DNA from 3 places in the Herbaspirillum sp. GW822-FHT03A08 genome. Region 3 is predicted to be linked to each of the others. Evidence: riboswitches for the same ligand, from Rfam matches in the RefSeq annotation. Region 3 holds a riboswitch; each other region holds the start of a gene.

Region 1 (4,123 bases), on a different contig from region 3:
GCGATCTCACTGCCCATATCGCCGAAGGCGGCCGGGACGAAACAGGACAGTTGCTTGCTGCTTTGGGCCGCATGAATCAGAGTCTGCTGCAAACCGTCAGCGAAGTGCGCAACGGCACGCAAAGCATCTTCCGCGTCTCGCAGCAAAACGCCGCCGGCAATACTGATCTGGCGGCACGTACCGAAGCGCAGGCCGGTTCGCTGCAGCAAACCGCCGGCGCCATGGCGGAACTGACCGGCATCGTCAGTCGCAACGCATTGCAGATCGGCGAAGCCAATCGTCTCGCGCAATCGGCTGCCGGCGTGGCTTCGCGCGGCGGCGACATCGTGTCGTCCGTGGTCGGCACCATGACCGCGATCAAGGATAGCTCGCGCAAGGTGGTGGACATCATTTCCGTGATCGACGGCATCGCTTTCCAGACCAATATCCTGGCGCTGAATGCAGCGGTGGAAGCGGCGAGGGCGGGCGAGACAGGGCGCGGTTTTGCCGTGGTGGCGACAGAGGTTCGCCATCTTGCCATGCGCAGCGCCGCTGCCGCCAAGGAAATCAAAGTGCTGATCGGCGACTCTGTCGAGCGCATCGATGCCGGCAGCCGCCAGGTCGACGACGCCGGCCAGACCATGCGCGAGATCGTTGACTCGGTTGAGCACGTGGTCGGCATCATGGATGAAATTGCCGCCGCCAGCGACGCGCAGAGTCACGGCATCGCCGATCTCAATCAGGCCATTACGCAAATCGATGCCGTCACGCGCACCAACGCAACGCTGGTGGCGCAGGCGGCGGTGGCGACAGCCGATATGCAGGAACAGGCGCACAAGCTGTGGGATGCCGTCAGTGCCTTCCGGGTTGGCGAAGAGCCGGCTGATCTGCATGAGAATTTGCATGGCATGCCAACTGAGTTGAACGCTTTGCCGGCGGCCGGCGCCGTATCGGCTTTGCACAGCAGGGAGATACCGATGATAGCGCCCGCTCTTGCCTGATCGATCTCCTCGGCATCCCCTTGTCACCCTTACGCCGGATCAACCCGCTGCCTACGCGTAAGAGTTGATGAAGCCCGAAAAAGTGTTTGTCCTATACGCAGCACGTGCCTGAGCGCGTAGCCTGATGTTGTGTCGCCGCTCGTCGACGGTTCGTCGGCGTTGTTCGTGCTTCATTACGTTACTGTACGCATCGCTGCATCAGAAAGGACATAACATGCATAAGCCACAAGATATCCCACCCGTTGAAGTGCCGCCGCTCGATCCGACGCCGCAGCAGGATCCGATTCCCCACCAGAATCCGCTGTGAGGAGCGCGCATGCATACACCGCAAGACATCCCGCCGACCGCGCCACCGCCGCCGAAGGATATTCCGCCGGATGAATACAACCCGGTGCAGGATCCGCCGCTCAATCCGAGCGAACCGGGCATTCCCGACACGGATCCCGCCGAGCCGCCGTTGAAGATGTCCGGTGGGTGATTCCGGAACTGGTTTCACCCCTGTTTTACCCGCGTAGTTTTACCCGATTTAACGAGGAATAATCATGGCTACCAGCACACTCGATCTTGACGTATTGCCGATCTCGGATCGCGAGCTCAGCAAAGGTCACGACAACCACGCACTAGGCCCCAGCGACACATCCGACAGCGGCAGCGACATGACGAATATCGCCACCGAAGGAGACAGCGATTCCACCGGCACCGGCGAACGCGCCTCGGTTGAGCGTGGCAGCCGCGACCGCGCACCTGAAACGCCCGAGTCGGTCGAGCAGGTGGCGAGCGACAATGAAGGCGGCGAGGATATCGTCGCTGCGGACGAGCGCGAGCTTGAAAAGCAGACGGATAGTGTCAAAGACGCCAAAAAGGTCAAGCGCGACCGTGATCTGGACGATGCGCTGGAAGATACTTTTCCGGCCAGCGACCCGATCAATCTGACGCCGGAGCCGCCTAAAAAGGTCGCAAAAGGCCCTAATTCCAACTAATCGCCCGGCTAAATCCATAGCTCATTGCTATTTGATCGCCAGCGAATCCTCTGGGACTGCGCATTGACCCCGTCGCGGGTCTTGCGCATCCCGTCCCCGAAGCCTGGTTTTATGCCGATTCCAAGCCGGCTGCAGGCTGGTTTAGACATTGTTTCAGCGCCTCTTCCGGTTGCCAGAATCCCTCCACACACCTATACTGCCGGGGTAGCATTGCCTTGGGTATCCGGCGTATTTTCTTTCGCCGGATTTAATCGGGAAGCCGGTGCGTTCATCCAGATCATCTCTCTGGAAACCATTCCGGCGCTGCCCCCGCAACGGTAAGCGAATCAGCGAATCTGCATCCAGCCACTGTGCATGAAGTGTTTTATCGACACGGCATGGGAAGGCGCAAATTCCGGTTCCGGTCAGATCATTCTCGCCGCGAACCCTTCGCAAGCCCGGAGACCGGCCCTCGGTATACGACTTGTTTTGCATCGCGGAGGGCGATCGACGGACTGCTTCCCGGATTGCGTGATTTTTCTGCACCCCGCGTCGTTTCCTCATTTTCCTTCGTGACGTTTCCGTTATTTCCGTTATGTGCGCTGTTGCAGTCTTGTCAGCGCCATTACCGGTTTGGCTTCAACGCTTATTCGAAGGAAAACACATGGCTCTCACCACCGGCGCATCCGCCAACGACACCAGCACCATCGATTCCTCCACCGGTTCCAGCGTATGGCGCGATCGCATTTTGCCGGGCATTGCCGCGCTAGTGCTGGGTGCAGGCCTGATCTACGCCGCCGGTTTTGCTTCGGCGGTGGAACTGCACAACGCCGCGCATGACGGCCGCCATTCGGCAGGTTTTCCTTGCCACTAAGAAGAATATTCCGCGGAACAATTGAATGATGAATCTCGCAGTATTGCGGCGGATTGCCTCCACCGTCCTCTTGGCTGGCGCTTGTGCCGGCGTCTTGCTGACTGGTGTGCAGCAGTTGCAAGTCTCCAAAATCATCCTCCAGGCGGAGGTCTACGAAGAAGCGGCTGCGGCCAAGGCTCATGAACAGGCGCACGAGCAAGCCCATGCCGCGGCAACGCCTGCCGCCGGTGCACCTGCAGAAGCGCACGAGCACGAACATGAAGGTGAAGAGTGGGAGCCGGCCAACGGTTTCGAACGCACCGCCTATACCGTGCTGGCCAATATCAGCATGGCAATTGGTTTCGGCCTGTTCCTCGCCGCCGCGATCGTGATGACTGGCAAGCAGGTGACATGGCGTTCCGGTTTGGTGTGGGGCGTGGCAGGTTATCTGGTGTTCTTCGTGGCGCCGTCGCTGGGACTGCCGCCTGAAGTTCCGGGCACCGTGGCTGCGCCGCTGCATGCGCGTCAATTGTGGTGGGTCATGACAGCTGGCATGACCGCAGCCGGACTGGGACTTGGTGTGTATGCGCGTCACTGGGCGCTGAAGTTGCTGGGCGTGGCGCTGCTGATCGTGCCGCATCTCATCGGTGCGCCGCATCCGGCCGTGCATGGCAGCGCCGCGCCGGAAGAACTGGCGCAGGCATTCATCCACGCGACAGCCTTGGCCAATGGCTTGTTCTGGCTGACGCTGGGTGGGCTGACCGGTTACTTTTATAAAAAATTCGCCTGAGTTCCGGGCTGGAATTGTTAATGCCGATCCGGCCCTTGCGGGCCGGATCGGCATTTTAGCCAGTAAAGAAATGCTATGAGAACCCACCACCGGCACGTCCTGATGTGCACCGGCCCACGCTGCACCGAAAACGGCGTGCTGGCCGAAGCCATGTTCGCCGTCCTCGGCGAGCAGATCGATGCGCGTCCAGAACTGCGCGTCAAGCGCACCCGCACGCATTGCATGGTGGCCTGCAAGGCGCAGGCGCCGGTAGTGGTGGTGTATCCCGAAGGCGTCTGGTACCGCTGCGAGGATGCAGCCGCGATTGAACGCGTGGTGGCCGAGCATCTCGAAGGCGGCCAGGAAGTCACTGATCTGATTTTTCACCGCCTCGGCAGCGGCGACGTCAATCCCGAGGAGCCGGAAAATGTCTGACCAGGCAACACAATCCGTCGCCACACCATTCGCGCCATCTGCACGGATTGCGGTGCTGACGCATGCCTCCACCGATCTCGCCATTCTTCATCACGCGTTGACGCAATTGCCGGAAGACTTTCCAGCG
Region 2 (4,123 bases), on a different contig from region 3:
ACGCCGCTGACGGACGCTGCGCGCATTGCGGAAACCTTGCGCCTGCAAGCAGAGCAGCACGTGGTGAGCGGCGATTTCGGCAGTTGCCGTTACAGCATCAGCATCGGCCTCGCCACGGCGATCCGCGAAGAAACCCTGGACCGCCTTAGCGCGCGCGCCGACCGCGCGCTCTACATCGCCAAGAACAGCGGACGCAACCGGATTTCGTCAGGGGAAAAGTCCTTGCCGGCGAACGACGGCAAGCACGTCGATAATAGCATCGACAGAAGCGGGGCGCAGGCCTGACGCAAGCGCTGCGTCATCCCGCGCCCCAGTCATGCATTGATCAATCCGCTGCGCGCAGCTTCTTCACTTCTGCATCCGACGGCTGCAGGCTGGCGCCGTCGACATACACGAAGCTGCTCATGATGCCCTTGCCGTCCTTGACGCCGGTACGGCCGACGAAAGCGCCCAGCGTGGACTGGTGATCCTGCGCGCGGTAGGTGATCGTCGCCACCGGCGTCTCTACCTTCAGACCCGAAAACGCCGCCGCCAGCTTGTCGGAATCGGCGCTTCCCGCTTTCTTCAAACCCGCCGCGATCGACATCAGCGCGCTATAACCGACCAGTGATCCGTTGCGCGGATAGTCGTTGTATTTCTTGCGATAGGCGTCAACGAATTTCTTATGCTCCGGCGTGTTGATGGCGTACCAGGGATAGCCGGTGACCAGCCAGTTGCTCGGCGCTTCGGCGCGCAGCGGATCGAGGTATTCCGGCTCCCCCGACAGCATCGACACCACTTCGCGGCCGTCAAACAAACCGCGCGTATTGCCATCGCGCACAAACTTGCCGAGGTCGGTGGCGAACAGCACGTTGAAGATCGCATCCGGCTTGGCATCGGCCAATGCCTGCGTCACCGCGCCGGCGTCGATCTTGCCCAGCGGCGTGGCCTGTTCGGCGACGAATTCGATGTCCGGCTGCGCCGCCTTCATCAGCGTCTTGAAGCTGGCGACGGCGGACTGGCCGTATTCATAATTGGGATAGACGATGGCCCAGCGCTTCTTCTTGAGCCTGGCCGCATCCTTCACCAGCGACGCCACCAGCATGTATGTCGAGGGACGCAAACGATAGGTATATTTGTTGCCGTTATGCCAGACTATCTTGTCGGTCAGCGGTTCGGCCGCAAGGAAAAAAATCTTGCGCTGCTTGGCATAGTCGGTCAGCGCCAGGCCGGTATTGGAGAGAAAGCCGCCGAACAGCAGCGACACCTGCTCGCGCTTGACCAGCTCTTCCGCCACGCGCACCGAATCGCCCGGATTGCCGTTGTCGTCGCGCGAAATCACTTCCAGCTTCTTGCCGAGCACGCCGCCGCTGCCGTTGATTTCTTCCAGCGCCATTTCCCAGCCCTGACGGTACGGTTCAAGGAAAGCAGGCTGCGCCTTGTAGCTGTTGATTTCGCCGATCTTGATGGTGGTTTGCGCCGAAGCGCTGGCGGAAAAACTGCCGGCGCCGAAAGCAACGGCCGCCGCAGCGATGGAGAACTGCAATGAATAACTGAAATAGTTGAGGCGATTGCGCGAAGTCATGATGTCCTTCCCTGTAAAGACGACAAGTATAGCGAGCGTCGGCAAAAAGCACATGAAACCGGCATTACCGCCAATCCGACACTATCGGGATGGCGCGATTGCGAGAACCCACCCGCGCAAGTATCATGGCGGAGTTTTGGTGCTCGCAATCAGATTCCTTGATTGCAGTTAAACGGGAAACACGCGCTGCAGTCCGGTAACTATCCGATGACTCGATGACTGCAGCGGCAAACGTGTGCTGTCCCCGCAACGGTAAAACAGGCGCCGTGCAGGATGTTGCTGCATGGCAGGTTGTCTCCATAGTCCACTGTGCCGCTTGATGTTTCAGGCATGGGAAGGCGAGGCGATCGGTTCTGTTAGCCCGGATACCGGCCAGAACGGATGGAAGCGAGCGACCGGGGTATGTCGTGAACTGCGAAGCACTGCACACGACTACCGCATCTGAAATCCGCTGCACCGCACCCTCCGGCTCTTGCCCAAGGCGACCGGTTCGTTGCGTTTGTCACGCCCGATGTCCGTCCGCAAGTCTTCGCTTTTCACTCTTACTCTTGTTTGCCAGCTTCCTTTGATCACAGCGCGCGGGGATGCGCGCCGTACAAAAACAGAGCGCCATCACGCAACGCGGACATGGCGCTCATCAAAGGGAAGGTCACATGAAACACTCTGCATCACTATGCGCGGGCAAACTGCGCCACTTGTTCAATTTGCCGCGTCTGTCGTATGCCGTCGCCGGCACCTTCGGCACGCTCGCCGCACTCGATGCCGCATCCGCGGCGGCGCAAACGGCCGAAAAAGCATCCTTGCCGGAGATCACCGTCTCGGCGCCCGACAATAGCAGCACGCTTAAAACGCCATCGACCGCCGGCGGCCGCCTCAACCTGACGCCGCTGGAAACGCCTGCCAGCGTCGCCGTCATCATGGGCGACACGATCCGCGAACGCGGCTATCAGACCCTGCTCGACGCCGAAACGCGCGCGCCCGGCATCACCTCGGTGCCGTTCTCCGGCAACGGCAACAACTCGCTGTCGGCACGCGGTTTCTACGGCCCGAATTCGATTTCGCAGCTGTACGACGGCTTGCAGCTGTATAACGCCGGCGGCGTGGTGACCTTCCCGACCGATCCGTGGAATGTCGAACGCGTGGAATTCCTCAATGGCCCGGCATCGGTGCTGTACGGCACCGGCTTCGTCGGCGGCGCGGTCAACGTGGTGCCCAAGCGGCCCGATCTGAAACAGCAGTCCAACGAAGTGCAATTTTCGGCCGGCTCGTTCGGCACCTATCGCAAGGCCTTCGACAGCACCGGCCCGCTCAGCGACACGCTGGCGTATCGCCTCGACGTCAGCCATATCAATTCCGACGGCTGGATGGACCGCGGCCGCAGCGACAGCCTGACCGTCTCCGGCTCGCTGCTGTGGAAGGCCACCCGCGACCTGACGCTGACGCTGGCCAACGACTACGCCGACATCCATCCCGGCAGCTACGAAGGCACGCCCATCGTCAACGGCGCCATCGTGCCGGGCACCCGCTTCAAGAACTACAACGTCGACGACGCCCAGGTGCGCTTCACCGAAAACCGCACCTATCTGCGCGCCCGCTACGAGCTCAGCGACAAGGTCGTACTCAATAACGACATCTACCTGATCAAGCACGACCGCCGCTACAAGGAAACCTATACCTACACGTACAACCCGGCCACCGGCAACGTGGCGCGCTCCAACTACCGCGACATCGTCGGCGCGCAGACGCAATACGGCGATCACGGCTATGCCACCATCGACAGCGAACTGTTCGGCAACAAGAACCAGCTGGTGGTCGGCTTCGACTTCAACCGCTCGCTGTACGACCGCAACGACAACACCAACACTTCCGGCAACTTCGCCGGATCGAGCACGGTCAATGCGCTCAACTTCAATCCGGGCGTCTTCTCGCAAGGCAACTCACCGTCTATCCGCGCCCTGTATCGCGTCACGGTCGATCAGGCCGGCCTGTTCCTCCAAGACCGCTATCAACTGAGCAAGCAATGGGCCGTCACCGGCGGTCTGCGCGGCGACAACTATCAGACCAAGCGCGATGATTTCATTACGCTGACCAGCGCCAACGGCAATCAGAATGCGATATCGTGGAATACCGGCGTGGTCTTCACACCTGTCGCCGACACCTCGCTTTATGCGCAATACGCCGTCGCCTCGGATCCGGTCACGTCGCTGGCGAGCATCAGCGCGTCGCAAATGCAGTATGGCGTTTCCAAGGGCAAGCAGGCTGAAGTCGGCGTCAAGCAAGCCTTGTGGAACGGCCGCGTGGAGTGGACGCTGGCGGCTTACCGCATCATCAAGAACAACCTGCTGGCGCCGAACATCAACAACGTGTCGATTTCCGATACGGTCGGCCAGCAGTCCTCACGCGGTCTGGAAGGCTCGCTGACTTTCAAGGTGAACGACGACTGGCGCGTGGAAGCCAATGCGTCGGTGCTGCAGGCGCGCTTTGACAACTTCACCGCCTCGGTCGGCGGCAAAGCGACTTCGCTGGCGGGATATCGTCCGCAGTTCGTGCCGAAGCGCA
Region 3 (4,123 bases):
GCGCGAATTCCCACGCGCTTACGCGCACCGCATAGCGCGCATCGAAGGTCGTGTACGACGGCATGCGTGCGTTGCACGTGTTGCTGAAGTCGCTGCCATAACGTTGCGAATCGGCCCACAGGACGCCGACATTGGCGGTCTGATTGCCGTAGTTCCAGTTCAGGCGGGCGGACGCCGTATTCTTCGGCACCAGCACCATTTCCTTGCCGGCGTTCGGACCGCCGGTGAAGGTGGCGACGATATGCTGGAAGTTGGCTTTCAGGCTGAAATCCTGGTTCAGGCGCGCACTGGCTTCCAGCTCAACGCCCTGGCGTTTGGTCGGATCAAGGTTGACGTTGGCGCCGAACGCACCGGCGGTCGGATCGAAAAACAGTTCGTCCTTGAGACGATGGCGAAACCACTTGAGCGTGGCGTTGTTGTCTGCACCGCCAAGAGTCGCACCGAACTCCAGATCATGCGAAGTCTGCGGCTTGAGAACCTGCCCGGTTGCCAATGCGGTGAAACCATTCTCGTCGGCGGTCGGCAAACGATAGCTTTGCCCGGCCTTGCCGAAGACGCGCACGGAAGGAACGATCGCATGGCTTGCCTGCGCGTCCCAGGCATTGACGCCCTGCCCCTTGTCATAGCCGCCAATGACGCTCTTCTTGTCGAAGACTTCACGCCGCACGCCGAGTGCGATGCGCGTATTTCCGGCGATCTGCAATTCATCGCGCACATAGGCGGCGCGCGCCGTCTGAGAAGCATCGCTGCTGCCGTTGATATTGCCGATCTGCCATTCGGAATAATCGATGCCGGTGACCAGCTCATTTTTCAGCAACCGGTTTTCGGCAACGTGGCGCAGGCGTGGCGAGAATTGCATGGTGCGGCTATGCACTTCGGTGATGGCAGCGCCGCTATAGCTGGAACGCGAAATCTTCTCGCGATGAGAAAGCTCCGCTGCAACATCGAACGCGCCAGATTTGCGCTCCAGAAAAGCGGTAATGCGATCGCTGTCATAAGAACCGTAATCCTGCGGGTTGGCAGTCTGGCGAGGATTGGCGAGAAACTGCGCCATCGTCAGCGAACCCGGCAGTCCATAATCGGCGCGCGCCAGATCGACGCGCAAACCGAAGCGGCCTTCATTGGAGAACCATTGCGCCGTGCCGCTGAAATTTTCCTGGTTGCTGTAATTGTTGTCGCGATAGTTATCGGCGTGCTGTTTGCTGTACGCCGCATTGAGTGCAAAGCCGTCCCATCCCTTGGCGACGCTGGCGCGCCCGCTGCGCAAGCCGTAGCTGCCGACCTCACCAACCACAGTGCCATGCACGGCATCCGCCGCCGGCCGCTTGGTGATGATCTGTATCGTGCCGCCGGTGGCGCCATCGCCGTACAGCACACTGCTGCCGCCGCGCATGATCTCGATGCGCTCGACGCTGTCGATGGGCACCGATGACAGCAAAGCCGTCGATAGCTCATTCTCCGACAAGCGTACGCCATCAATCAGAATCACCATGTTCTGATCGCCGTTGCTGCCGAAACCGCGCATGTCGAGCGCATAGTCGCCAGGCCCTGCCAGGCTCTGACGGCCATACACGCCGCCGAGTTTGCGAATCGCCTCGTTGACGTTATTGATACCGGCGTTACGGATCTCCTCGGCGCCGATGACGGTCGCGCCCACCGGACTGAAGGCCGGATCATTCGGAAAGCGTGAAGCCGTCACCACAACCGGCGTCAGGCCCGGGGCGGTTGCAGTCTGGGTTGAGGTTTGTGCTGCAGCAGTTTGAACGGACAAAGCGGCCGAAGCCATGACAGCGGGACCGGCAACGGCGCGCCAGGATAAAGCGGAATGTTTCATGATCTATTTCTGATAAGCATCTCCGGCCCGCTTCCCCGCAAGCCGGATTGAATGTGAAGGCATGACCTTCCCCTGTCTGGCCGGTATCCGGGCTGCAAGCTGGCAAAAACTGGTCGAAAAAACAACGACCGCACCGACTGCCATGCCTTCCCATGCCTCCGGACATCAAACCAGGCCGGGCGAACACAGTGGCGAATCATGGCAGTTTGCTGTCGGATGCGACAGCGCTTGCTTACCGTTGCGGGGGCAGCGTACGTTCGCGGACAGACAATGAATCACTCGGCTCTCCGCGCCGTACTTCCCGTTTAACTCGCCGGACTGAGGGCGCAAATGCGCCGGCGAGCACCAAAACGGCGCAATTGTATGCGGCAACGCCACTCCCGGCAATCTGTTGTGACAAACGAAGCAGGCTTGCAGTAAGATTGTCTGCAAACCAACATCCTCGCCATAACGTCATTGAAATGGGGAATTTTCATCGCTTTTTCGCCGATGGAGCAGCTTGACAGGGCCTTATAATCCATTCAACAAATAGCGGGAGTCCGCCTCGACCGAGGCGTCACTCGGGGAAATCAGCAACAGTAAACATCGGTGCGGCAAGCAGAACCGGGCGGACGCGTGTCCTACAGGTTTTGTGTTCCCGGCCGATATCCATTGACGACATGTATTGCCTGAGCCATCTGTCAGAACAGGAGCTTCTATCACCGGACCATCTCGTCGAACCCCCATGTAATTCAGTTGTGAAAGATTGTCTGCATCTGCGGCAGAAGCAAATAACGCATCAAATTTGTATGGAGAAAAGAAGATCATGAGTGACGATGTTGATTTAGAGGCACTATTCGACGAGATTTCGGCGCAAACGCTGCCTGCCGCGACTGCAGCAGCAGAACCCGCCTCGTCCGCGAGCCCGGCTGCATCGCTGGAAGATCAGTCCGACAAACCCATGTACGAACGTCTGGGCGGCATCGTCCGTCTGCTGCATGACTCCATGCGCGAACTCGGTTACGACCGCTCGCTGTCGGATGTCGCATCGCAGATCGGCGACGCTCAGGGCCGCCTGGAACACGTCGCCACGCTGACCGAACAAGCCGCCAACAAGGTGCTCAACTCGATCGACGCCGGCATGCCAGCCCAGGACGCGCTAGCCAGCAAGGCCAAGGACATCGATGATCGCTGGGCACGCCTGTTCGCAGGTCAGATGACCATCGACGAATTCAAGAATCTGGCGAACGACTCCAAGAAATTCTCCACCGCCGTCATCGAAGCCACCGAGGTCGAAAAAGCCCGCATGCTCGAAATCATGATGGCGCAGGACTTCCAGGACATCACCGGCCAACTGATCAAGAAGATCGTCGGCATCACCGCCGTGGCCGAGCGCGAACTGGCGCAACTGCTGCGCGACAATGCGCCGCCGGAAGTCAAGGCTGCCATGGAAAAACCGGTAGAACTGCTCAACGGGCCCTCCTCTCCCGGCTCCGCCATGGTGCAAAATGATGTGGACGACTTACTCGATAGCCTGGGGTTCTAATGGATGACGAAATGCTCAAGGATTTTGTCGTTGAGGCTTTGGACCTCGCGACTAACGTTGAAGAGCATCTGCTGACTCTTGAACGGCATCCTGACGACCTGGAAATTCTCAACGCGGTTTTCCGTGCCTTCCACACCATCAAGGGTGGCGCCGGCTTCGTCAATTTGCCGGCCATGGTATCGGCCTGTCACTTGACGGAAAACCTGTTCGACGCCCTGCGTACCGGCAAAGCGCCGGTCACGCCGCTGGCGATCGAGGCTGCATTGCAGGCCAGCGGTTTTGTCGCCGACCAGCTCAATGAACTGTCCAACGGCGCCGATCCGGCCAGCCTGGCTTCCATGCCGCAAGACCTGGAAGACATTCTGACGCAAGCTATTGAAGGCAATGCTGCTCCGGTTGTCGCTGCAACACCTGCAGCGGCCCCGGTTGCCGCAGCACCGGCCGCAGCTGCATCTTCCTCCGCGATCTCGACGCCCTCCGCCAATGGCGGCGCCAGCGTTCTCGGCGCGGATGGTTCGCTCGACTGGAATGCCTTGTATCAGGCGGTTTCCGGCGGTGCGGGCGATGTCGCAGCAACAGCATCCGCGATTGCCGATGTACCTGCCGATGCTGCGCCTGAAGAAAGCGCAGCAGTCTCCAGCCATCCCAAATCGCTGCCGTCGGCCACGCCGAAACCAGCTGCTGCCCCAGCAGCTCCGGCGCGCCGCGCAACCGACAACCAGCCCGGTGGCGGCAAGGAAGAAAGCATCCGTATCGATGCCGGC

What was found. Region 3 has a riboswitch for cobalamin ahead of AC1RN6_RS01145 (TonB-dependent receptor family protein). Riboswitches for the same ligand answer to the same signal wherever they lie in the genome.
Region 1: linked by a shared signal. The riboswitch ahead of AC1RN6_RS17550 (CbtB domain-containing protein) and the one ahead of AC1RN6_RS01145 (TonB-dependent receptor family protein) in region 3 are both predicted to bind cobalamin.
Region 2: linked by a shared signal. The riboswitch ahead of AC1RN6_RS05985 (TonB-dependent receptor) and the one ahead of AC1RN6_RS01145 (TonB-dependent receptor family protein) in region 3 are both predicted to bind cobalamin.

Annotation. Positions count from the first base shown of each region.
Region 1 is NZ_JBXANR010000005.1:301,582-305,704, forward strand. Features, by position in the region: gene AC1RN6_RS17535 (methyl-accepting chemotaxis protein) at 1-980, shown strand, start outside; gene AC1RN6_RS17540 (hypothetical protein) at 1,297-1,458, shown strand; gene AC1RN6_RS17545 (hypothetical protein) at 1,523-1,960, shown strand; cobalamin riboswitch at 2,161-2,427, shown strand; gene AC1RN6_RS17550 (CbtB domain-containing protein) at 2,604-2,813, shown strand; gene AC1RN6_RS17555 (CbtA family protein) at 2,842-3,582, shown strand; gene AC1RN6_RS17560 ((2Fe-2S) ferredoxin domain-containing protein) at 3,658-3,996, shown strand; gene AC1RN6_RS17565 (cobaltochelatase subunit CobN) at 3,989-4,123, shown strand, end outside.
Region 2 is NZ_JBXANR010000002.1:214,241-218,363, reverse strand. Features, by position in the region: gene AC1RN6_RS05995 (GGDEF domain-containing protein) at 1-285, shown strand, start outside; gene AC1RN6_RS05990 (ABC transporter substrate-binding protein) at 326-1,564, opposite strand; cobalamin riboswitch at 1,685-1,955, shown strand; gene AC1RN6_RS05985 (TonB-dependent receptor) at 2,218-4,123, shown strand, end outside.
Region 3 is NZ_JBXANR010000001.1:224,007-228,129, forward strand. Features, by position in the region: gene AC1RN6_RS01145 (TonB-dependent receptor family protein) at 1-1,834, opposite strand, end outside; cobalamin riboswitch at 1,896-2,199, opposite strand; gene AC1RN6_RS01150 (protein phosphatase CheZ) at 2,640-3,359, shown strand; gene AC1RN6_RS01155 (chemotaxis protein CheA) at 3,359-4,123, shown strand, end outside.